One region of the Paenibacillus sp. FSL R7-277 genome, then DNA from elsewhere that is predicted to be linked to it. Evidence: riboswitches for the same ligand, from Rfam matches in the RefSeq annotation. Region 1 holds a riboswitch; each other region holds the start of a gene.
What was found. A riboswitch is a leader RNA that binds a small molecule or an ion and turns the genes downstream of it on or off. The one in region 1 is predicted to bind thiamine pyrophosphate.
Positions count from the first base shown of each region.

Region 2: linked by a shared signal. The riboswitch ahead of C173_RS13500 (thiamine phosphate synthase) and the one ahead of thiC (phosphomethylpyrimidine synthase ThiC) in region 1 are both predicted to bind thiamine pyrophosphate.
Region 3: linked by a shared signal. The riboswitch ahead of C173_RS23450 (ABC transporter ATP-binding protein) and the one ahead of thiC (phosphomethylpyrimidine synthase ThiC) in region 1 are both predicted to bind thiamine pyrophosphate.

Region 1 covers NZ_ASPX01000045.1:16,328-24,151, forward strand. Annotated here, with positions in the region: gene hisIE (bifunctional phosphoribosyl-AMP cyclohydrolase/phosphoribosyl-ATP diphosphatase HisIE) at 1-380, shown strand, start outside; gene hisJ (histidinol-phosphatase HisJ) at 395-1,222, shown strand; gene C173_RS15625 (ribose-phosphate diphosphokinase) at 1,246-2,193, shown strand; gene C173_RS15630 (tetratricopeptide repeat protein) at 2,360-3,808, shown strand; gene trxB (thioredoxin-disulfide reductase) at 3,855-4,808, shown strand; TPP riboswitch at 4,858-4,964, shown strand; gene thiC (phosphomethylpyrimidine synthase ThiC) at 5,116-6,807, shown strand; gene C173_RS15645 (DUF1858 domain-containing protein) at 7,023-7,250, shown strand; gene C173_RS15650 (DUF438 domain-containing protein) at 7,265-7,824, shown strand, end outside.
Region 2 covers NZ_ASPX01000035.1:21,798-29,621, forward strand. Annotated here, with positions in the region: gene C173_RS13475 (fumarate hydratase) at 1-416, opposite strand, end outside; gene yfbR (5'-deoxynucleotidase) at 521-1,165, shown strand; gene thiH (2-iminoacetate synthase ThiH) at 1,495-2,667, opposite strand; gene C173_RS13490 (thiazole synthase) at 2,696-3,460, opposite strand; gene thiS (sulfur carrier protein ThiS) at 3,491-3,694, opposite strand; gene C173_RS13500 (thiamine phosphate synthase) at 3,691-4,356, opposite strand; TPP riboswitch at 4,486-4,588, opposite strand; gene C173_RS34220 (hypothetical protein) at 4,644-5,180, opposite strand; gene C173_RS13510 (SDR family oxidoreductase) at 5,351-6,223, opposite strand; gene C173_RS13515 (GNAT family N-acetyltransferase) at 6,526-7,053, shown strand; gene C173_RS13520 (S-layer homology domain-containing protein) at 7,646-7,824, opposite strand, start outside.
Region 3 covers NZ_ASPX01000080.1:301,630-309,453, reverse strand. Annotated here, with positions in the region: gene thiM (hydroxyethylthiazole kinase) at 1-346, opposite strand, end outside; gene C173_RS23460 (ABC transporter substrate-binding protein) at 365-1,450, opposite strand; gene C173_RS23455 (ABC transporter permease) at 1,447-2,223, opposite strand; gene C173_RS23450 (ABC transporter ATP-binding protein) at 2,204-2,971, opposite strand; TPP riboswitch at 3,103-3,205, opposite strand; gene C173_RS23445 (TetR/AcrR family transcriptional regulator) at 3,272-3,928, opposite strand; gene C173_RS23440 (DHA2 family efflux MFS transporter permease subunit) at 4,110-5,630, shown strand; gene C173_RS23435 (amino acid ABC transporter substrate-binding protein) at 5,904-6,758, shown strand; gene C173_RS23430 (amino acid ABC transporter permease) at 6,758-7,426, shown strand; gene C173_RS23425 (amino acid ABC transporter ATP-binding protein) at 7,445-7,824, shown strand, end outside.

The sequences.
Region 1 (7,824 bases):
TCCGCGAGATTCCGCTCGATTCACCGGCAACCGTAACTGATACTGCCGGGGCTGCCGTGAATGCTGCTGAAGCAGAGAGCGGCCGGTTTGCGGTACTCGGGGAGCTGGAGCGTGTGATTGCCGAGCGTGAGGTGAACCGTCCTGAGGGGGCGTATACGACCTATCTGTTCGACAAGGGCGTGGACAAGATCCTGAAGAAGGTCGGTGAGGAAGCCTCCGAGACGATCATTGCCGCCAAAAACAAAGATAATGCCGAGCTGCGCCTGGAGGTCAGCGATCTGATCTATCACCTGCTCGTGCTGCTGCAGGAGCGCAAGCTTCCGCTGGATGAGATTCTTGAAGAGCTGAGCGCCCGCCATGAACGGCCGCGGCGGGACTAGGAGGGCACTTCAGCATGCACATCGATTATCATACCCATCATGAACGCTGCGGCCATGCGGTCGGGAAGCTGGAGGAGTATGTGCAGCGGGGCATCGCTCTGGGGCTTGAGCAGCTTGGGCTGTCGGATCATCTGCCGCTGATCCATGTCGACCCGGACCACTACTATCCCGAGATGGCTATGCCTCTTGCGGAGCTTCCGCGATATGTGGAGGAATGCCTTACGCTGAAGGAGCGCTACCGGGGCACGATTGAGCTGCGGGTCGGGCTGGAGGCGGATTATATTGAGGGATATGAGGAGCAGATCCGCGAGCTTTTGGCACCCTATCCGTGGGATTATCTGATTGGCTCGGTGCATTTCCTGGGAGAATGGGATATTACCGACCACCGGCAGACCCATGGCTGGGAAGGCCAGGATGTCATGGCGGTATACCGCCGCTATTATGATGCTGTACAGAAGTCGGCGTTATCAGGATTATATGATATTATAGGACATATGGACGTCATCAAAAGGTTCGGTTACGGACCCCGGACGCCGGAGGACCTGGCGGAGGCTAAGAAGCTTGAGCTGGATACGCTGAAGGTCATTGCCCGCAGCGGCATCGCGATGGAGCTGAATGCTTCCGGGCTGTCCAAGCCGTGCGCCGAGATGTTCCCGGCAGAGCATGTGCTTGTTCAGGCGCTTGAGCTGGGCATTCCACTCACGGTTGGCTCTGATGCGCATGATCCCATGAAGCTGGGAGACGGCTTAACAGAGGCCCGGGACATGCTCTGGCGCACCGGCTTCCGCGAACTGGCCGTCTTTGAAGGACGCCGCCGTACATCTGTTCCGTTCAGCGTATAAATTTATAATCCCAGGAGGGTACTATGCATCATCAATTACGGATTTTTTCCGGTTCGTCGAATCCGAAGCTTGCCGCTGATATTGCGGAGCGCCTTGGTGCGCCGCTTGGCCAGATTAAGCTGACCCGTTTCAAAAGCGGCGAGATTTATGTGCATTATGAAGAGAGCATCCGGAACTGCGACGTATTTTTGGTGCAATCCCTGGCTCATCCGATTAACGAGCTGTTTGTAGAGCTGCTGGTCATGATTGATGCCGCCAAGCGCGCATCGGCCAGAACGGTGAACATTATCGTTCCCTATTACGGGTACGCCCGGCAGGAGCGTAAGTCCGCACCACGTGAGCCGATCTCGGCCAAAATGGTCGCCGATGTGCTGACCACCGCCGGTGCAACGCGCGTAATTACGATTGATCTGCATGCCGCAGCCATACAGGGATTCTTCAATATTCCGGTCGATCATCTGACGGCGCTTGATCTGATTAGCGGTTATCTGAAGGTGAAGGGGCTTACCGATCTGGTCGTGGTCTCCCCGGATGCGGGACGAGCGTCCATGGCGGAGAAGCTGGCCAGCCGGCTGGATTCGCCGTTCGCCATCATGATTAAGAAGCGTCCGGCGCATAATGAATCGGTGATTACGCATGTCATTGGTGATGTGGAAGGCAGGACGCCAATCATTATAGAGGATCTTATAGATACCGGAACCACGATCGTCAATGTGGTGGAGGGCCTGAAGGAGCGGGGTGCCCGGAACAGTATCGTCTGTGCTACGCACGGACTGTTCTCCGGGGATGCGCTTGAGCGGATGGATCATCCCAATATCGACGAGATTGTCATTACCGATTCGATTGCCCTGCCGGACGAGCATTCCAGCAGATTCGCGGTGCTCTCGGTAGCTCCCATGCTGGCTGAGGCCACGCGTATTATCATCGAGGGCGGTTCCATAGATAAGCTGTTCAGAGACGCGGGGATTTAACTCCCGCGTCTTTTTTTGAGCTTTTCCCTCCCGTTAGCTCTCTCTCTGAGACTTGAGAATCTCGTTGCCACATGTGGTATACTGTGTGAAGAAGACAGCCGAGACCATAAATGGAAACGAACAGGTAAGGCTAGGGAAGCTGAAACAAGGGAGGTGCCTTGCTTCCATGATAGAGAGAACTTCAGAGAATGCCGCGGAGCACAGTAATGTCATTCCGGTCACTCTGGATGCCAATTTTTTCTTTGAAAGAGCCGTTCGGTCGCTGGACCGCTTTCAATATGATAAGGCATTAAGAAATTTTCGCAAAGCTGTTGAATATGAGCCGGATAATCCGGTGAATCATTGCAATATGGCGGGTATATTATCTGAGATGGGCAATTATACCGCATCTAACGAGATTCTTATCCATGTTCTGGAGAAAATCGACCCCGCTATGACGGAATGCCATTTCTACATGGCTAATAACTTCGCCAATATGGAAAGCTTTGAAGAGGCGGAGCGTTCGCTGGTCACTTACTTGGAAGAGGATGCTAACGGCGAGTTCATGACCGAATCCGAAGAACTGATGGAGCTGCTGCAATATGAGCTGAACCGGCCTGCTCCGCTGGTGCGTATCCGTAGCCGTGAGGGAGTCGTAGAGCATGACCGGGCGCGGAGTCTGCTGGAGGAGGGTAAGTTCCCTCAGGCTGTAGAGCTGCTGGAGGAGATCACTGCGGGTACCCCGGATTTTTTGGCTGCGCATAATAATCTGGCACTAGCTCATTTCTATATGGGCCGGTTCGCCAAGGCGAAGGAATGTCTGAATGAGGTGCTGAAGCAAGACCCCGGCAATCTGCACGCTCTGTGCAATATGGCCATCTTCCTGCAGTATGCAGGAGATAAGGAACAGCTTGAAACGCTGCTCGGTATGCTAGAAGCAACGGTGCCGTTCCATCAGGAGCATGTATTCAAAATGGCTACAACCATGGGTATCCTGGGCCGGCACGCTGCCGCTTACAGCCATTTCCGCCGTCTGCTGAAGGACGAGGAGGTCGCCGGAGACGCCGGGCTGTATCATTACTGTGCCGCGGCGGCAAGCAATAGCGGAAGACATGATGAGGCACTGCGCTGCTGGAGACAGGCAGCCAAGCTGGACCCTGCTTCCGCTGTCCCTGCGTTCTTCCTGTCCCAGCTCCAGCAGGCCCGGGCAGAAGGACACCCTATGCCTGCTGTCAGCTATAACTATCAGCTGCCCTTCCAGGAGCAGCTGAAGCAGTGGAAGGGCAATACAGGCAGATTCACTGAAGAAGTGCGGAATAATCCGCTGCTGCGCGCCTCGTTCTTCTGGGCGCTGCGCTACGGCGATTCCGCTACGAAGCTTCAGGTGACCGAGGCTCTCCGCTGGATTGAGGACGAGGAGATGTCCGAGGTACTGCGCGGAGTTCTGGAGCAGGAGCCACTGCAGGAGGACCGCCTGCAGGAGGCGGCATTGTTCAGCCTTCAGCGGCTGATCGGGGAGAACCTGAATGAAGCCGGCGGCTCGCCCGGCGAAGAGCAGGAGCCTGCGGCTGCTCCCGGACCCAAGGGGATGCTGCCCGGAACCGGCGGCTTATCGCCGTCCACTACCCGCATTTGAAGCAATTGCTGTTGTAAGAACACCTACTTGTAAGGAGGCCAATGTAATGTACAAAACGATTGTAATCGGAACAGGCCCGGCCGGGCTGACTGCCGCGATTTATCTGGCGCGTGCGAACCTGAGCCCGCTGGTCATTGAAGGCTTGCAGCCGGGGGGACAACTGACAACGACGACAGAAGTGGAGAACTTTCCAGGCTTCCCTGAAGGGATTCTGGGTCCGGACCTGATGGACAATATGCGCAAGCAGGCGGAACGCTTCGGCGCTGAATTCAAGAATGGCTGGGTGGAGTCGGTGGACTTCTCACAGCGTCCGTTCAAGGTAACAGTGGACGGAATGGGTGTACTGGAAGCGGAGTCGGTTATTATTTCAACCGGGGCCTCTGCAAGATATCTGGGCATTCCGGGCGAGCAGGAGAATGTGGGACGCGGGGTCAGCACCTGTGCGACCTGTGACGGCTTCTTTTTCCGTAATAAAAAGATTGTCGTCGTCGGCGGCGGAGACTCCGCTATGGAGGAAGCCAGCTTCCTGACCCGCTTTGCGTCCAGTGTAACGCTGGTTCACCGCCGTCCCGAGCTGCGGGCCTCGAAGATCATGCAGGACCGGGCGCGTGACAACAGCAAGGTAACCTGGGCCTTGAACCGCACACCGGTTGAAGTAACGGTAGGAGAGACCGGAGTGAAGGGCCTTACGGTGCTTAACAATGAGACAGGTCTGACAGAATTGGTGGAGGCAGACGGCGTGTTCGTAGCGATTGGACACACACCGAACACAGCCTTCTTGGGCGGGCAGATCAATACGGATGAGAATGGCTATATCGTGGTGAATCCGGGTACCACCGAGACCAACATCCCGGGTGTATTCGCCTGTGGCGATGTACAGGATACACGTTACCGTCAAGCGATATCGGCAGCGGGAACCGGCTGTATGGCCGCTATGGATGCCGAGAAGTTCCTGGAAGGCACGATGGTGCACGACTGGAGCGAATCGCTGGACAAATAACGGGTTTACAAGAATTACCCATACAGGTAAAATGTATTTAATTAGATAAGATACCCACTAGGGGAGCCTGAATAGGCTGAGACGGGAAAATTGAATTTCCGGACCCTTGAACCTGATCTGGATCATACCAGCGTAGGAAAGTGGAGTCGGACCTTTTTTGAATACAGTCTTATTTGGCTGTTCCTTTAATAAAGCCGCTCCAGGTGGAGCGGCTTTTTGACTTGCAGGAATCTATAGATTCTTCAGCTCAATCTGCTGCGTGACCTCTTATCTGATGAGTGTACAGAGCGAAGAGGAGGAGATTGAAATGACAGGAAGTAAAAACGAAGAGGTGGATCTTTCGGGATTCCCCGCAAGCCGTAAAGTGTATGTGGAGGGCTCACGCCCGGATATCCGGGTTCCGATGCGGGAGATCAGCCTCAGCAGAACCGAAGGCGTTGCCGGGGAAGAGGAAAATGCTCCGCTGCGTGTCTATGACACAAGCGGTATGTACACGGATGCCGCGGAGGAGACGGACATTCGGAGGGGGCTGCCGCCGCACCGTTCAAGCTGGATCGCGGAGCGTGGCGATTCGGAGGAGTACACCGGAAGAGCCGTCCGGCCGGAGGATAACGGAATGCGCAGAGAAGGGGCTGCCGCAGAAGCTTATCCAGGACTGCGCAGGAATCCCAGGCGGGCCTATGCAGGAGGCAATGTGACCCAGCTGCATTATGCAAGGCAAGGGATCATCACACCGGAAATGGAGTATATTGCGATCCGGGAGAATATCCGGCCGGAGTTCGTAAGGGATGAGGTGGCTGCGGGCCGTGCTATTATTCCGGCCAATATCAATCACCCGGAGAGTGAGCCGATGATTATCGGCCGTAACTTCCTGGTGAAGATCAATGCCAACATCGGAAATTCGGCGGTCACTTCTTCTATTGAAGAGGAGGTGGAGAAGATGCGGTGGGCGACCCGTTGGGGGGCTGATACCATCATGGATCTCTCCACCGGCGCTAAGATCCATACCACCCGGGAGTGGATTATCCGCAATTCTCCTGTGCCGGTCGGGACAGTGCCCATATACCAGGCGCTGGAGAAGGTGAACGGTATAGCCGAGGATTTAACCTGGGAGCTCTATCGCGACACGCTGATCGAGCAGGCGGAGCAGGGGGTGGATTACTTCACCATTCATGCCGGGGTGCTGCGGCGCTATATTCCGTTCACTGCCCGGAGAATGACCGGCATCGTATCCCGGGGCGGATCGATTATGGCTGCCTGGTGCCTGGCCCATCAGCAGGAGAACTTCCTGTACACACACTTCGAAGATATATGTGAGATCATGAAGATGTATGATGTGGCCTTCTCGCTGGGGGATGGCCTGCGTCCCGGCTCTATCGCTGATGCCAATGACGAAGCTCAGTTCGCCGAGCTGGAGACGCTGGGAGAGCTGACGGCGCTTGCCTGGAAGCACGATGTTCAGGTTATGGTAGAAGGTCCGGGCCATGTGCCAATGCACAAGATCAAGGAGAATATGGACAAGCAGCTTGAGATTTGCCACGAAGCCCCTTTCTACACCCTCGGTCCGCTAACTACGGATATTGCACCCGGCTATGATCACATCACGTCGGCCATCGGGGCAGCGATAATCGGGGGCCTTGGAACGGCAATGCTGTGTTACGTTACACCTAAGGAGCATTTAGGCCTGCCTGACAAGAATGATGTGCGCGAAGGCGTCATTACCTACAAAATTGCTGCACATGCCGCAGACCTCGCCAAGGGACATCCGGGTGCGCAGGACCGGGACAACGCGCTGTCCAAGGCGCGGTTCGAGTTCCGCTGGCGCGATCAGTTTCATCTCTCCCTGGACCCGGAAAGGGCGCAGGCGTATCATGATGAGACCCTGCCTGCGGAGGGGGCAAAGCAGGCGCATTTCTGCTCGATGTGCGGCCCTAAATTCTGCAGCATGCGGATTTCGCATGATATCCGGAATTCCCATAGATGGAGCCAATCACTGTAACTTAGCTGCATGACCTAATCTATATGTAGGTACGTTGTTCATGGCCGAGAGGCCGTGATTACAGCGGAAACGTATTATTCTGAGGCTATCTCCCCAAGCTGAATGGCTGGCGGGGATAGTCTTTTTGTAGTTAGTGATTACAATCACAATTTACCCCTGTACCCTATGCTAAGCTGGTGTTGAGAAGAATTCTCATTAGTGAGGTGTGCAAAAGGATGAGCAAAGCGTTGAAGCTGGATGAATCGGTCTTTGAGCTGGTAACCAGGCACCCGGAAGTGGTGGAGATCATGGTGGAACTGGGTTTTCGTGATATTGCGAAGCCTGGAATGCTGCAGACTGCAGGACGATTGATGACCCTGTCCAAAGGAATGAAATTAAAGAAAATAGAGCTGGAAACCGTTCGGCTGGCCTTTCAGCAGCATGGTTTCGAGATTATAGAATAGAAGGAGAGATTGTGATGAGCGAACTGATTAATAACCGCGAGGTCGATATTCCGGAACAGACACGCCGCCAGGCTATGCTGAGAGAGATCATCAAGGAGCTGCATGCGGGCAAAAGCGTGGAGGAGGTTAAGGCGCGTTTTGAAGAAGCGGTAGGCGATGTTACGGTGGAGGAAATCTCCGCCATGGAGCACTCTCTGATGACCGAGGAAGGCATTCCGGTAGAGGAAGTACAACGCCTCTGCTCCGTGCATACGGCAATCTTCAAGGGCTCGATTGAACAGATCCACCGTTCTTCTAAGCCTGAGGAGCAGCCCGGTCATCCCGTGCATACGTTCAAGCTGGAGAACCGGGAGATCGAACGTCTGGTCAACTTCCGGCTGGAGCTGCATGCGGATAAGTTCAAGAAGAACGACAGCGATGAGATTATCTATAAGCTGCTGGAGGACCTGAGTCTGCTGCTGGATCTCGACAAGCATTACAGCCGCAAGGAGAATCTGCTCTTCCCTTACCTGGAGAAGTACGGCATATACGGTCCTACGAAGGTAATGTGGGGAGTGGATGACGGAATCCGCAA
Region 2 (7,824 bases), on a different contig from region 1:
ATCAGCCGGACGTCAATGCTCTCTTCCTCCCACTGCTCGAAGTGAATCACCGGAGTCCCTGCCCCCAGATTATCCCCGCTGTTCTCGCCGGTTAGCGAATCCACGGAATTGGGACGCAGCTTGCCGTTCTTCGTAGCGCGGATAATTGCGCTGTGAATATCCTTCTTCATCTCTATCTGATTCACGCCCACCGGCGTATGAATGATAAAAGTCGGCATCCCCGTATCCTGGCAGATCGGCGATATTTGCTGCTCCGCCATCCCGATATTCTGCGCTATCGTGGTTAGTGCCAGTCCGGAGCGTGTCGCCCGGTCTTCCAGCGCCCGCCCTCTGGCCACTGCCCGGCGCACATCTCCCGGCAGGTTCGTGGAGGTCTCTACAATCAAATTATAAATGCTCTCTTCAAAATGCTGCATCTTCATTCAGTCTCCTCTCCATCTGGTTCAAGCGGCCCTAACTCTGGTACAATTAGTTACTATAATAGCACATTAAGCTGCTCATGAAAGGGGTTACTTCAAAATTGAACTACCATTTCTCCGCCTATCTCTACCGGCTGCAATATATCCAGCGCTGGAGCCTCATGCGCAGCACCGCTCCGGAGAACGTGGCGCAGCATTCGTTCCAGGTCGCCCTGCTGGCGCACATGCTGTGCACCATCGGCAATGCCCATTTCGGCCGCTCGCTGAACGCCGACCGCGCATCCACAATGGCGCTGTTCCACGACGCCACCGAGGTCTTCACCGGCGACATCGCTACGCCGGTGAAGCATGACAACTCGCGTCTGCTGTCCAGCTTCCGCGAGATGGAGCAGGTGGCCGCCGACCGGCTGGCGGCCATGATCCCGCCGGAGCTGAGCGCAGTCTATGCGCCGCTCCTGCAGCCGCACACCAGCCCGCCCGGCTCCGAGGATGCCGGACTGCTCCGCTACGTCAAGGCAGCGGATGTGCTGGACGCTTACCTGAAATGCGTCTGGGAGGTCGCCGCAGGCAACCGCGAATTCGCCGCAGCCAGGGAGCAGACCGCCGCGAAGCTGCATGTGCTGGAGATGCCTGAGATGGAGTATTTCCTTAAACACATGGCTCCGGGCTTCGAGATGTCGCTGGACGAGCTGTCTTCCAGTGCGAGTCAGGGACAGTCTGCCGGAGAGCCTGAATCTATAGAGTAGATAGAGTACACATTCCCATGTGTTGGCTCCTAGCGTTGGCTGATATACTTACGTGTTAACAATGCTATGCGAATGCCTCTCTTAAACGGCCCGCATTTTCTCCATCCGCACCAATTGTGTTCGGTTTTTCGCCTACATTGGGCCCACATGCAACTTATAACCCTTATACAATGCAAATAACCCGCCAAGAAGCGGGTTATTTGCATATAGTCACGTTAAGTTAGGCACGATTAGTCTGGTCAAGTTAAGTTAGGCACGGTTAGTCTGGTCAGTTTAAGTTGATTCGCTTAGTCTAGTCAAGTTAAGTTCATTCGTTTATCCTGATCAGTTTAAATTACATCCGGTTTGGTCACATCAGGCTCAACCAGATTCAGCCTGCCTATCTCAAACCCAAGCGGCTCGGACAGGATATCCCAGTCCTTGAATACCGGCTGGAGTCCTTGCGAACGCAGCATCTCGGCCATCTCGTTCACGCTGCGGTTGTCCGAGATTTCAAACTGCGGCGTTCCCCCTTCCAGGGAATGTCCGCCCACTTCGGTGGATACCCCTGCGGACATCTTCGTGATGCCGAGCTGAACCAGATGATCGCGCAGAGCGGCCGGCTCGCGTGTGGACAGTGAGATCCCGGAGCGCGGCAGAAATAGGCGGTACGCCAGGATGATCTGCACCAGCGCACGGTCGGTAACATCGCTTGCGGGGTTGAATTCGCCTAAGTAAGGCCGGAATCTGGGAGTCGACAGCCCGATTTCGCATTCCGGGTACTTGTCCTGCAGATATCTCGCATGCAGCGCAGTGGCCAGCGCCTCCTGGCGCCATTCGTACATGCCAAGCAGGGCTCCGATATTCACCGAACGGAACCCGGCTTGACAGCCCCGTTCGGGAGCGTCCAGACGGTTGCGGTAGACGCGTTTGGGTCCTTTTACATGCAGCGCACGATAAGTTTCCTGATGGTAGACCTCCTGATAGAGCGTCAGACCGTCCACGCCAGCTTCTCTGAGCTCAGCATATTCTGCTGTCGAGAGCGGATTCACTTCAATGCTGACGGAGGCAAAATAGCGGCGCAGCACATTCACGCAGTCCCTCACATAACCGGCCGGACTGTCCCTGCGGGATTCTCCGGTCAGAATCAGAATGTGGCGCAGGCCTGTGGCTGCGATGGTCTCCGCTTCCCGGGCGACCTGCTCCAGCGTCAGTTTTTTGCGCGGAAAATCATAAATAGAACTGAAGCTGCAATACGTGCAGTGATTCACGCAATAATCAGCCAGGTACATCGGTGTAAACAGTTGCATCACATGGCCGAAATGCGTACGCGTTAAGCGGTGCGCCTTCTGCGCCATCTCCTCCAGATAAGGCTCCGCTGCCGGTGACAACAGTGCCATCAGCCCCTCTTCATCGACCTGCTCTGCACGAAGCGCACGCTTCACATCCACTGCCGTATACCGGCTCCATAACGTCCCGTAAGGAAGCTGCTCCAGCCGGGTCATCGTCTCATAAAAGCTCATAACCGTTCTCTCCTTCCTATTCCATCTGTCAGGCCAAGAACCCGGTCAACGGTGAAGAGGCTGCCGCCGTCTCTTCCACAGGCCCCAGTCCGGCGAGATGAGCCTTGCGCCCTGCGGCTACCGCGTCACGGAAGGCTTCTGCCATCAGCAGCGGATCCGAGGCGGTGGCAATCGCTGTATTAAGCAACACCGCTGCGGCCCCCATCTCCATCGCCTCAGCCGCCTCGGACGGTCTGCCGATTCCGGCATCCACGATCACCGGCAGATTCGTCTCGGAGATCAGAATCCGGATCAGTTCCTTGGTCTGCAGTCCGCGGTTGGACCCGATCGGCGCTCCCAGCGGCATCACGGCCGCAGCCCCCGCTGCCTTCAACCGCAGGGCGGCGGACAGGTCAGGACTCATATACGGAAGCACCACGAAGCCCTCTGCTGCAAGGATCTCGGTCGCCCGGATGGTCTCCATATTATCCGGCAGCAGATATTTCTGGTCGTTGATGACCTCAATCTTCACCCAGTTCCCCAGCCCCGCCGATCTCGCCAGCCGGGCAATCCGTACTGCTTCCTCTGCGGTGCGCGCACCGGAGGTATTAGGCAGTAAGGTCATATGGGAAGGAATATGGCTGACAATATTGTCACTGCTCTCCGGGTCCACCCGGCGCAGAGCAACGGTAATGACCTGTGAGCCTGATCGCGTAATCACCTCGGGAATGAGGGTGTTGCGGCTGTATTTTCCGGTACCAATGAACAGTCTGCTGGTTAGAGTCACTCCGCCAATCATCAATGGATCTTGCATGTTAACGCCTCCTGGGATAAGTCTTCGTGTTCAGCCTCCGCCTACAAAATGAACCAGCTCCACCCGGTCCCCCTCACTGAGCAGTGTCTCTCCATAAACCTCTCTGCCAGCAAGCTCACCATTCAGCTCGACAATCACCAGCTTACCGGCCCACTCGGGCCGGGAGAGCAGATCCTCCAGTGTCCGGCAGCTCTCTTCGATTCTTTGCCTCTTCCCGTTAACGGTCACATTCATGCCTGTTCACCTCCTGCTGTGCCTTGTGATTGTGCCATTTCCAGCGCTTCAGCCAGCTCTGCTGCCCTGTGGACCGCTTCCCTGTAAGCCCGGGCCGCTGCCACCGGGTCCGGGGCTCCGCAGATCCCCGACATGACAGCAATGCCAGCCGCCCCTTGGGTCAGCACCGCTCCGGCATTACCCGGGGTAATCCCTCCAAGCGCAATCAGCGGGATGCGGCTCCAGCGGACAGCCTCGGCCAGTTGCGCAAGTCCCCGTGCCTGCTGCCCCGGCTTGCAAGCTGTCGGGAAAACATGCCCGTAGAGGCAGAAGTCTGCTCCCCGCCTTCCAGCCTCCGCCGCCTCTTCCCGCGAGTGTACCGATCTGCCGATCCGCAGGTCCGGTGCAAGCCTGCGTGCTGCGGCTGGCGGAAGGCTATGCCAGCCTAACTGTACACCACCTACCCCGGCGGCCAGGGCAACATCGATCCGGTCATTTATGACCAGCTTCGAAGGCGGAACCCCGGCCTGAAGCATCTGCTGCGCCGCCGCCAGCAGTTCGCGGGCGGACATGGCTTTTTCCCGGAGATGGATATAATCCACCATGGGATGTACCGCCGCAGCCAGCTCCGCAAGCTTCTCAGGGTGGAGCCGCCCGTCTGAGATGACATGAATTTCGTACAACGCCTTTCCCCCTCCTGTCTGTCCCAGCTCACACTACACCTCTCCACAACACAAAAAAGACCGCCCCCGTAAAGGAAGCAGTCTGGAATAGAAACAGGAATACCGGTACTGACCGTATACCCCCGCTGCAATATTCGTTCTCCACTTCCCTACGCTGGTATAACCCAGATCAGGTTCAAAGGGTCCGAGCAGATACGCCCGTCTCAGCCTTGCGGCTCCCCTAGTGATCGTTCTATGCTATTGTTTGGCCTTGCTTTTTGTATATTAGCATATAATTCCTGTTAGAGCTATTCTTTCGTAGATTTTACTTCAATTACAAAAGCCACGGATGAACTCCCTTCTGAAAATTTACCATCCTCGGATGTCCAGAATGCTGATATGCCGTAGTAATAAACGCCTTGTTCTTTTGGAGCATTAAAAGAGCCGTTCTTCAATGGAATTTGCACTTCTTTATCATCGACAAATTGCTGAACGGTTAACCCGCCGGGTGCCGGTTTATAAGTAAAAGCAACATTGATCCCCCCCTCAGGGGCTATAACAGTGGGAGTAACCCCCTGTACCATGGATTGTCCTCCTACATAATCCGCACATCCTAATTTTCCCCAGCAATAGCTGCCTTGGGTAACCGGAATTTGGGTTTTCCCGGAAGTAACAAGGGGTAGCGGCGGCGATTCCTGTGTAATTCTAATCCCAATGCTTTTTGCATTTCCTTCCAATCTTGTATTTGCCACAAGTCTCCCTGCAAAAGGAGTCAAATAAATGAAGACTACCAGAAAAACTAAAATCCCCGCTGCAGATAGAATGAATCCTTTTTTTCTAAGCATCCCAATCCCCTATTCATATCAAATTATCTAAATAGACGGAATTATATTGTAATAGTTACAAGCGCTGAAAAAAAGCCTGCCGGCAAGCGGTTAGGCTTTTTTAAAATAAAATTTATATGTTGCACACGTGCCGATTAAAGAATCTGCATCCAGATCTTATTCTGCACCCATTATCCGTTGACAACCTCGCCGCCATTCACATGTATCACCTGTCCGCTCACATAGGAGGAATCGTCCGAGGCCAGGTATACATACGCCGGTGCCAGCTCTTCAGGCTGCCCCGGGCGCTTCATCGGCTGGGTGCCGCCGAACTCACTGACCTTCTTCGCGTCAAAGGTGGACGGAATCAGCGGGGTCCAGATCGGTCCGGGCGCTACCGCGTTCACGCGGATGCCCTTATCGGCCAGATTCATTGACAGCGAACGGGTGAAGCTGAGAATGGCTCCTTTGGTGGACGAATAGTCCAGCAGCTGCGGGCTGCCGCGATACGCCGTGATGGAAGTCGTGTTAATGATCGTAGCGCCTTTTTTAAGATGAGGCATAGCTGCCTTCGTCAGGTAGAACATGGAGAAAATATTCGTCCGGAACGTACGCTCCAGCTGCTCCGCTGTAATGTCCTCAATATGGTCCTGCGGATGCTGCTCCGCCGCATTGTTGATCAGGATGTCAAGCTTGCCGAGTCCTTCAACCGTTTGACGAATCAAGCTCTGACAGAAGCATTCGTCCCCGATATCCCCGGCGATCAGAATACACGTTCTGCCCTCCTGCTCCACCTGGCGTTTGGTCTCTTCCGCATCCTCATGCTCGTTCAAGTAGGAGATCACCACATCCGCGCCCTCCTTGGCAAAATGAACGGCAACCGCACGCCCGATCCCGCTGTCGCCTCCCGTAATGAGTGCAGCCTTGCCCAGCAGCTTGCCTGCTGCCTTGTACGCCGGTGTCTCAAACTCCGGGAGCGGGTTCATCTCACTCTCAATTCCCGGGCGCTGATCCTGTACCTGCGGGGGCAGAGTTTTGACAGGTTGTTTGTTAGTGTCTGGCATAATCCATTCTCCTTTCGCTGTCCACAGTATTGTTGATTAATCATGTTAGCATGGCTTAAGGTCTGGTGTTTATGCATCAGGCAGTGTGCCTGCTTGACTGTACGTTATGTTACTTACCACACTTGGCAGCCGCCCAAACAGCCAATCTTCATTCAACGGTGCCTATATCGGAACGGTAGTACGGTAAGCAACGAACGTTTCCAAAAAGAATATTATCTATATCCGCTAAGGGGAATGTCCTATACTTTGTGGGGAACCACGGCAAGATCGTATCGAAATCATACTAGCAGGAGGTTTACAAAATGAACGCAAGAATCACACTATCTCCGGTCACCCCGGACGATATCGATTTCATCACAGAACTGGAGACCAACACCGCCCTCTGGCCCTTCGAGGATATGATTCCAACTGACAAGGAGGGCGTCCGGAAGACTGTGGCGGAACGAATCGATAGCGATTGGCATAGACAATTCCTGATAAGGCTGGCTTCCCCGGAGGCAACCCCTGTAGGGGAAGTGCATATACACTGGTACGTAAAAGAGCGCGAGAGCTGGGAGTTGGGCTACAGCCTGTTCCCTGAATACCGGGGGCAAGGCTACGGCACCGAGGCGGCACAGCTGGTCTTGAAGCTTGCTTTTGAAGAATGGAAGGCCCACAGGGTCGTGGCTATGTGCAATGAATATAATACCGCATCCATCAAGGTGCTGGAACGCTTGGGCCTGACCCGCGAAGGCGTATTCCGGGAAGAAATACACTGGAATGACCAGTGGGTGAACCAATACTTTTATGCGATACTGGACCGGGAGTACCGGGCGATTATCGGGATATAGCGGAAGGATGCTGTATACGGTTTTTAGCATACATAAGACCAACATGGCTTCATGGTGCAATTGTATTCGGTTATCTGTAAAAACACGTCTTCTGCGATAAACGCAGGCCTACCTGGCGCGTCCAGTCTAATTGTGTTCGGTTTTTCGATTACATTCAACCTACGCGGCACGTCCAGTCCAATTGTATTCGGTTTTTCGATTACATTCGGCCTACCTGGCACGTCCAGTCCATTTGTGTTCGGTTTTTCGATTACATTCGGCCTACCTGGCGCGTCCAGTCTAATTGTGTTCGGTTTTTCGATTACATTCGGCCTACCTGGCATACCCAGTCCAATTGTGTTCGGTTTTTCGATTACATTCGGCCTACGCGGCGCGTTCATTCCATTTGTGTTAAGTTTCCCGGGTTACATATGTTAAATAAATGAAAAGACGACATTCTGTTTTTAGCCACGTTGCTCATTTTCATGCTGGAGCTGTGCCTTGAAAGACATGTTTGTTTTCGCATACATCGGGTCGATATCTCTTCATAGCAGTACATCGCCCCTCATGACAAGACCTCACTCCTTGGGATAACGGCCTTATTTCCAGAACTCTATTCATCTTCCTTCACAATTGCATCCTGAACCTTACCCGCACCCCTAACCTTTGTTGAAGTATTTAGAATCGCCTGCGTCACCGTTGTCCCTTCATCCAGCTCTATCTTAACCCCTGTTGCAGTGGCAGCGGTCTTAAGCGTGCGTATGGAGCCTTTTTGCAGGTGGAGGAAGGGTC
Region 3 (7,824 bases), on a different contig from region 1:
GCGCAGTAAGCTGTAGCTCACTGAGCAGCTTAGCTGTAACATCCGTGCGGTAGGCGGTAGCACCGGCTCCAACGGGATCAAGCACGAGCGGTACATGGTGGCGGTTCGCAGCCTTCCCGGCCTCGATCATGGAAGCGATGGCAGCCTCATTCAGTGTGCCGATGTTCAGCACAACCGCGCCGGACATGGCGGCGACATCCGCTACTTCTTCAATGGCATCGGCCATGAACGGCGAAGCTCCCAGGGCCAGAAGCCCATTAGCTGTGAAGTTAGCGACTACGATATTCGTGATATTATGCACCAGCGGATTCGCCTGGCGTACTTTGGACAGATAAGACATATGAATTCCTCCTGAAAGATGTAATTAAAAATTAATAAAAGCATTCTTAACATCCACTTCGGCAGCCAGCAGACCGTTCTCGCTCAGCCACTGGTTCACCTTCTCCCATGATGCGCTGTCCTGATAGCCGAAGGGCTGGGAACCGGCATCCATCAGCGGCAGCAGGATCTCCAGACTGCGCTTCTCAATCGCTTCATCCAGTGGAGCGGTATCCTCCTGATGGGCAAGCAGAAGCTTCAGTGCTTCATCCGGGTGATCGGCTACATACTGCTGGCCTTTTCTGATCGCATCCACGAACTTCTGATAATAGCCTTGCGAATCCTGCAGTCCTTGCTCACTGGCGACCAGCACCAGCTCATAATAGTCCGGGACCCCGTAATCCACAGGATTGAAAGAGCGGACCGGATGGCCTTGCTGCTCCAGAATCAGCTGCTCATGATTGATGAATCCGCCCATAATGCCATCCACCCGTCCGGTGGAGAGAGCAGGAATCAGCTCATAGCCGACATCCACCAGCTTGAGGGAGGAAGGGTCCCCGCCATCGCTTTTGACCATCGTGTTCAGCATGGCTTCATACAACGGGACGGAGGAATATCCGGCTTGCTTGCCGGACAGCTCTCCGGGGCGGGTAATGCCGCTGTCTGCGGCTACCATAAGATGATTCAGCGGGTGGCGCACCAGCGCGGCAATCGACTTGACCGGAATCTGCTCCCCCCGTGCCATCAATACCTGCGGCTGGTAACTGAGTGCCAGGTCCACCTTTCCCGCAGCAACAAGCTTCAGCGCATCATTGGTATCGGCCGGCATCTGAATATCAACCTCCAGACCTTCCTCGGCGAAATAGCCTTCAGCCTCTGCCGCATACAAAAAAGAGTGGACAGCATTGGGATACCAGTCGAGCATAATCGTCAGCTTATGGACTGCGCCTTCGGCTCCAGTCCCAGCTTCAGAAGTGGCTGTAGTCCCCGCCGAAGAGCCGGAGGCTGCCGGACTGTTCGTATTGGTGCAGCCTGCCAGGACGGGCAGCATACAGAGCAGCAGAGCAGACAGTAGAACGGTTGGCCTTGAAATCGCATGGTGCAGATAACGGAAATAGCGGATAGTAGTCATGAATAACGTCCTCTTTTCTTCAGAATAATCTTCTCCAGTGCGGCGACAGCCAGAAACAGCAGGATACCGAGCACGGATAACAAGACAACAGCGGCGAACATCTTGGCACTCTGGAGATTCCCTGCCATTCTGCGGCTGAAATAGCCCAATCCCTGGCTGCCTCCAAGCCATTCCCCGATGGTTGCACCGATCACACAGTACACAGCCGACAGCTTCAGTCCGGAGAAAAAAGAGGGCAGGGCCAGCGGAACGCCCACCTTCCCGAGAATCTGCCAACGGTTCGCGCCATATGTCAGCAGCAGCTCCCGGTAGGCGTCCGTGTTCTTGGACAAGCCGTCATAGGTGCCGATGACCACCGGGAAGAAAGCGGTCAGGAAGACAACGGCGACCTTACTCCATAGGGTGTAGCCGAACCACATGATGAACAGGGGAGAGAGCGCGATCAGCGGAACCGTCTGGCTGATGATCAGCAGCGGGTACAGCGCCTTGGCCAGCGGACTGAACAGGTGCATGGCGACTCCCAGCAGGCAGCCGCAGACCACAGACAGTGCGAAGCCCGTGAGTACCTCAAGCAGTGTAGCCGGCAGATGCACCCCGAATAACAGGCGGCGTTCCTCCAGCAAGGCCTTGCAGACCGCAGACGGAGCCGGAAGAATGAAGGAAGGAACCAGGCCCAGCCGCGCTACAGTCTCCCAGACTGCAAGCGTCAGCAGGGCGAGCAGGGAAGCCGGACCGTAATGCTGGAGCAATCTTCTAGGAGCGGCGGTTCTCATATAGCTTCAGCTCCAATTCCTGGCGCAGGGCGGCGAACTGCGGTTGATAGTTCAGACTGTGATGACGCGGACGGGGGAGACCGGCTGGGAATTCCTGCATCCCGCCGCCACTGCCCGTCATTAGATAGATTCTGTCACTGAGCAGCAGAGCCTCCTCCAGATCATGGGTGATGAACAGCACCGTCTTGTCCAGCTCCGCCCATAACTCGAGCAGCCAGCGCTGCAGTGAGCGCTTGGTAATGGCATCGAGCGCCCCGAACGGCTCATCGAGAAGCAGCAGGTCATTCCCCGCCGCCACGGTGCGGAGGACCGCCACGCGCTGGCGCATCCCGCCGGACAGCTCCTGGGGATAAGCCCCTTCGGTTCCCTCTAGGCCGAAGCGTTGCAGCAGGGTACGAATCTCGGCCACGGCGGCCGCTTTGGGACGGCTGCGCTTGAGTTCCCAGGGCAGCAGACAATTGTCCATTACGGTCCGCCAAGGCAGGAGGAGATCCTGCTGCGGCATGTAGGCCACACTGCCCAGCCTCTTCGCTGCTGTAGCGGACTCGGCTCCGTTCAGCGTAATCCTGCCGTTGTCCGGCTCCAGCAGGCCGGCGATGATTTTGAACAAGGTGCTTTTGCCGCATCCGCTTCCGCCTACAACAGAAATGAATTCGCCGCGCTGCACATTCATGGATAGCTCTGAGAAGACGGGTGTCCGGGACGAACCGGTCCCGAAAGCATAGGATAGATTGCTAATGTTGATCATAAGACTATGTACGAAACCTCCCCGGATTGAAATAGAACCTGCGCGGAGCACAAAAAAGCCCCATTCATTCCCGGAGGCAATGAATGGGGCGGAAGGTACAGTCGGCTGCGGCCCTGTGACGGGAACCACTGATACATTCTGCTCCACTTCCCTCCGCTGGTATGATCCAGATCAGGTTCAAAGGGTCCGGAGCTTAAGCTCCGTCTCAGTCGGCCGACTCCCCTAGTGAATAATATTGCTATTGAATTCGTAATTGCTACTTAATATACCACAAATTCCCCTCTTGTAAAGAGCAGGCGGTCAGCGCTTCGCCAGACCGGTCACGAACAAGGTGACGATGCCCCGGGAGATGTCCAGTTTGGAGGAGTGGTGCCGCTTTTGCTCATACAGGTACAGATCTGGGCTGAGGACAGAGATTAAGGCCGTGGCCGCAAAGGCAGGATCAATGTCAATAATCTCACCGCCCTCCGCAGCACGCTGCAGCAGCTCTGTCATCATCACCCCCAGCCGCTGAAAAAAAGGATGCTCAAACTGGGTCAGCTGCTTCTTACCGGTGAACTCGGCTTTGATCATATTCAGCAGCTCAGCATACTGCTCAATGAAATCGGCAATCTGCTCAATGCTGCTCTGCAGCTGAGCGAGAGCCGGAGCTTCACCGGCACTGGCAGCCACCTGCTGCTCCAGCCCGGACAGGAATTGATCTGCGCTGCCCTTCAGCAGTGCAGAACAGATCTCACCCTTGTCCGTGAAGCGGCGGTACAGGGAGCCTTGTCCTATGCCTGCCCGCTTGGCAATGCTGTACATGCTGACTGCCTCAAGTCCGCTCTCGGTGAACAACTGGCGTGCAGCTTCAAGAATCCGCTGTACATAAGGATCGGCGGACTCGGGCGGAGCGGATTCTTTGGCTTGCGGAGCTGAGCGCGGGAGCTGTGCAGCATCGGTGTCTGGCTTTTTCATGAGAACCCCTTTCAGAAATAAATCAGCGATTTACAGAAAAATAAATAAAAGAATTGACACAACGGACAATTGTCCGTAGACTATGAATTGCACTTACGGACAGTTGTCCGTTCACTCATTATATAGAACAATCTGCCCGCAGGTCAATGTAGAACGCGGACAGCTCAGGAGGAGAAGAGACATGGATCAGACCTTGAAGCAGGAAGCCGATTTCCGGCTGTCCAGCATTCTGGTTCCGCTGCTGGCCATTATTGCCGGAGTATTTATGGTTGTGCTGGACAGTACGGCGATGAATGTAGCCTTGTCCAGGCTGGTGGTGGATTTCAAGACGGACCTGCATACGCTGCAGTGGGTAGTTACCGGATATATGCTGGCTCAGGCTTCAGTTATTCCGCTGTCAGGCTGGCTGTCTGACCGGTTCGGGGCCAAGACGGTCTTCCTGACGGCGGTAATTGTGTTTACGATAGGTTCGATTCTGTGTGCTACACCAAGCAGCGCCGAATGGCTGATTGTTTTCCGGGTCATTCAGGGACTTGGCGGCGGCTGTGTGCTCCCTGTCGGGATGGCCTATGTGTACAGACTGGCTCCCAAAAGTAAGGTTGGCGTTGTCATGGGGATTATGGGCATTCCCGTCCTGTTCGCACCCGCTATTGGTCCGGTATTGTCGGGCTGGCTGGTTGAATACCATTCCTGGCGCTGGATCTTCCTCATTAATATTCCGATTGGCATCATTGCTGTGCTGATCGGACTGCGCAAGCTGCCGAATGCGGCGAAGAACAGCGTGCCCGGCATGGATAAGCTCGGTATGGTTCTTGGCCCGCTGGCGTTTGCTTCGCTCACTTACGGGGTCAGCCAGGGCGCGCAGAGCTGGACCTCTGAGAAGACGCTGATCGGGCTGCTGCTGGGCGCTGTGGCGCTGATCGCTTTTGTCATCGCTGAACTGCGCTCCAAGACACCGCTGCTGGAGCTGCGGATTCTGAAATCCGTTGATTTCACGACAGGGATCATCGTGCAGTGGATTGCCCAGTTCGGCTTATATGGCGCGTTATTCCTGCTCCCGCAATTTCTGCAGCAGGCCCGCGGCTTCGGCGCATTTGATACCGGCCTGACGCTGCTGCCGCAAGCGATCGCTTCCGGGCTGATGATGCCAATTGCCGGAATACTGTTCGACCGGATCGGTGTGCGCTGGCTCGTGGTCTGCGGTCTCAGTCTGGTCTCCGGTGCGTTATTCCAGTATTCCCATGTGGATCTTACCACGCAGAGCCGCGACCTGATCCTTCCGCTGATCATGTGCGGGGCCGGAATGGGTATGATGATGATGCCGATGAATACGCATCTGCTCAACAAGGCGCCAAGCCATCTGGTGAACCGGGTAACCTCGCTGACGAACTCGATGCAGCAGGTAATTACCTCGCTGGCCGTCTCGACGCTGGTTACGATTCTGACGGCAAGAACAACGGCGCGCGGTACCGAGATGCAGGAGGCCGCTGCCGCTGCCGGAAAGAGTACCGCAGGCGCTTCGCAGGATGCGCTTCTGCTGGCTAAGCAGACGGTATTGTCGCAAGGCTTCGCGGACACGTTCCACATTATGATGTTTGTCGCGCTTGGCGGTGCGGTCCTTGGACTGCTGCTGCGGCGGGGCCGCCATTCCGGAGCTGAGCGTTCCAAGGAAAAGGCGGCACCGGAAATCATGCACGTATAGCTATGCCCACACAGAAGCAGAGCTTGTAACATCCATAGAGCAGCGATTCTCCTTTTGCCGGAGGGTCGCTTTTTTTTGTTGATTTCTGTTCTGAATATCCTGATGCAGGAGCAGAATTTGGGGCAAGCTAAGCTATGGAAAATCAATACAATATAAATCCGATGCATATAATCGGAAAAAGTTATTGACGGAGGTAACACCCCGGTGTTACGATTCATTTTGTCACTAATTACGGTGCCTGAAGAGAAGAAGATACGAGAGGGGATTCATCGAATGAAAAAACTAAGTCTAACTATTATGCTGCTCCTGACCATGGTCACGGCTGCGGCTTGCGGAAGCAACAATACGGACAAGACAGCAACGGGCGGCAACACTCCGGCTGAACCTACGGCTGCGGCTACAGAGGGTGCAGCTTCCGGGGAGCAGAACAGCCTGGAAGCCGTCAAAGCCAGCGGTAAGCTGCGCATCGGAACTGAAGGGACCTACGCACCGTTCACCTTCCATGATGCAGACGGCAAGCTGACGGGCTTCGATGTCGAGATCGCCGAAGAAGTCACCAAGCGCCTGGGTGTGAAGCCGGAGTTCATTGAGACGCAATGGGATGGGATTTTTGCCGGGATGGATGCGAAGCGCTTCGATGTGATCTTCAATGAAGTCTCTATCACCGATGAGCGCAAAGTGAAATATGATTTCTCCGATCCGTATATTGTCTCCAAGGCTGTGCTGATCGTGCCGGAGGATAATCAGGATATTAAGACATTCGCTGATCTCAAGGGTAAAAAAGCCGGCCAGTCGCTCACCAGCAACCTCGGCAAAATCGCCACAGACAACGGTGCCGAGATCGTATCTACCGAAGGCTTCAACCAGGCGATTGATCTGCTGCTCTCCGGACGGATTGACGCCACTGTCAATGACGGCTTGTCTTTCCTAGATCTGAAGAAGCAGAAGCCGGATGTTAAGATCAAGCAGGTGGATGAGATTGCCGAAGGCTCGCATAGTGCCGCAGTCTTCCTGAAAGGGAATGACGAGCTGGTGCAGGCTGTGAACGAAGCACTGACCGCTATGAAGAGCGACGGAACCTACCTTAAGATCTCCGAGAAGTACTTCGGCACTGACGTATCGAAATGATGGATGACCGCCAAATACAAATATTTCTCGATTCATTGCTGCCTCTGTTCAAAGCAGGGGTGGCTTTTACCCTTCCGTTAGCACTGGTATCATTCATCCTGGGCCTGCTGCTGGCTGTAATTACGGCACTTGCCCGGCTGTCCTCCTGGAGGCTTCCGCGGCTGATCGCCCGCTTCTACGTCTGGGTGATTCGGGGAACGCCGCTGCTGGTGCAGCTGTTTATTATTTTCTATGGACTGCCCGCTGCCGGGATTGTGCTTGATCCGTTCATCGCCGCTGTCATCGGGTTCACGCTCAGTGTTGGGGCCTACTCCTCCGAGATTGTCCGGGCTGCCATCCTGTCTATCCACAAAGGCCAGTGGGAGGCCGCGTTCTCGGTGGGAATGAGCCGGAAGCAGGCTCTGCGCCGGGTGATATTGCCTCAAGCGGCCCGTGTGTCGGTTCCGCCGTTATCGAATTCTTTTATTAGCCTGGTTAAGGATACTTCGCTTGCGGCCAGTATTACTTATGTTGAGATTTTCCGAAAAGCCCAGCAGATTGTGGCGACCTCCTATGAACCCCTGCTGCTATATTGCGAAGCGGCGTTGTTCTATCTGCTGTTCTGTTCCGTGTTATCGGCGCTGCAGAATTACTTGGAGAAGCGGCTGGACCGGTATTCGGCCAGTTAAGGTTAAGGAGGCATACGCATGATTGAAATACGCGATTTACATAAGTCCTTCGGGCCGCTTGCGGTGCTAAAAGGTGTGGATCTCGCCGTTGAACACGGCCAGGTCATGGTCATCATCGGACCTTCCGGCTCCGGCAAAACCACGCTGCTGCGCTGCTTCAACCTGCTGGAGACCCCTGACAAGGGCAGTCTTACGCTGAACACGATTAAGCTGGATTTCACCCCGGGCGCCAAAATTCCACAGCGTACCGTACTGTCCCTGCGCCAGCAGACAGGAATGGTGTTCCAGTCCTATAATCTGTTCCCGCATATGACGGCGATCGGCAATGTCATGGAGGGACAGATCACGGTACAAAAGCGTTCCAAGGAGGAAGCGCGCAGCAAGGCGCTGGCACTCTT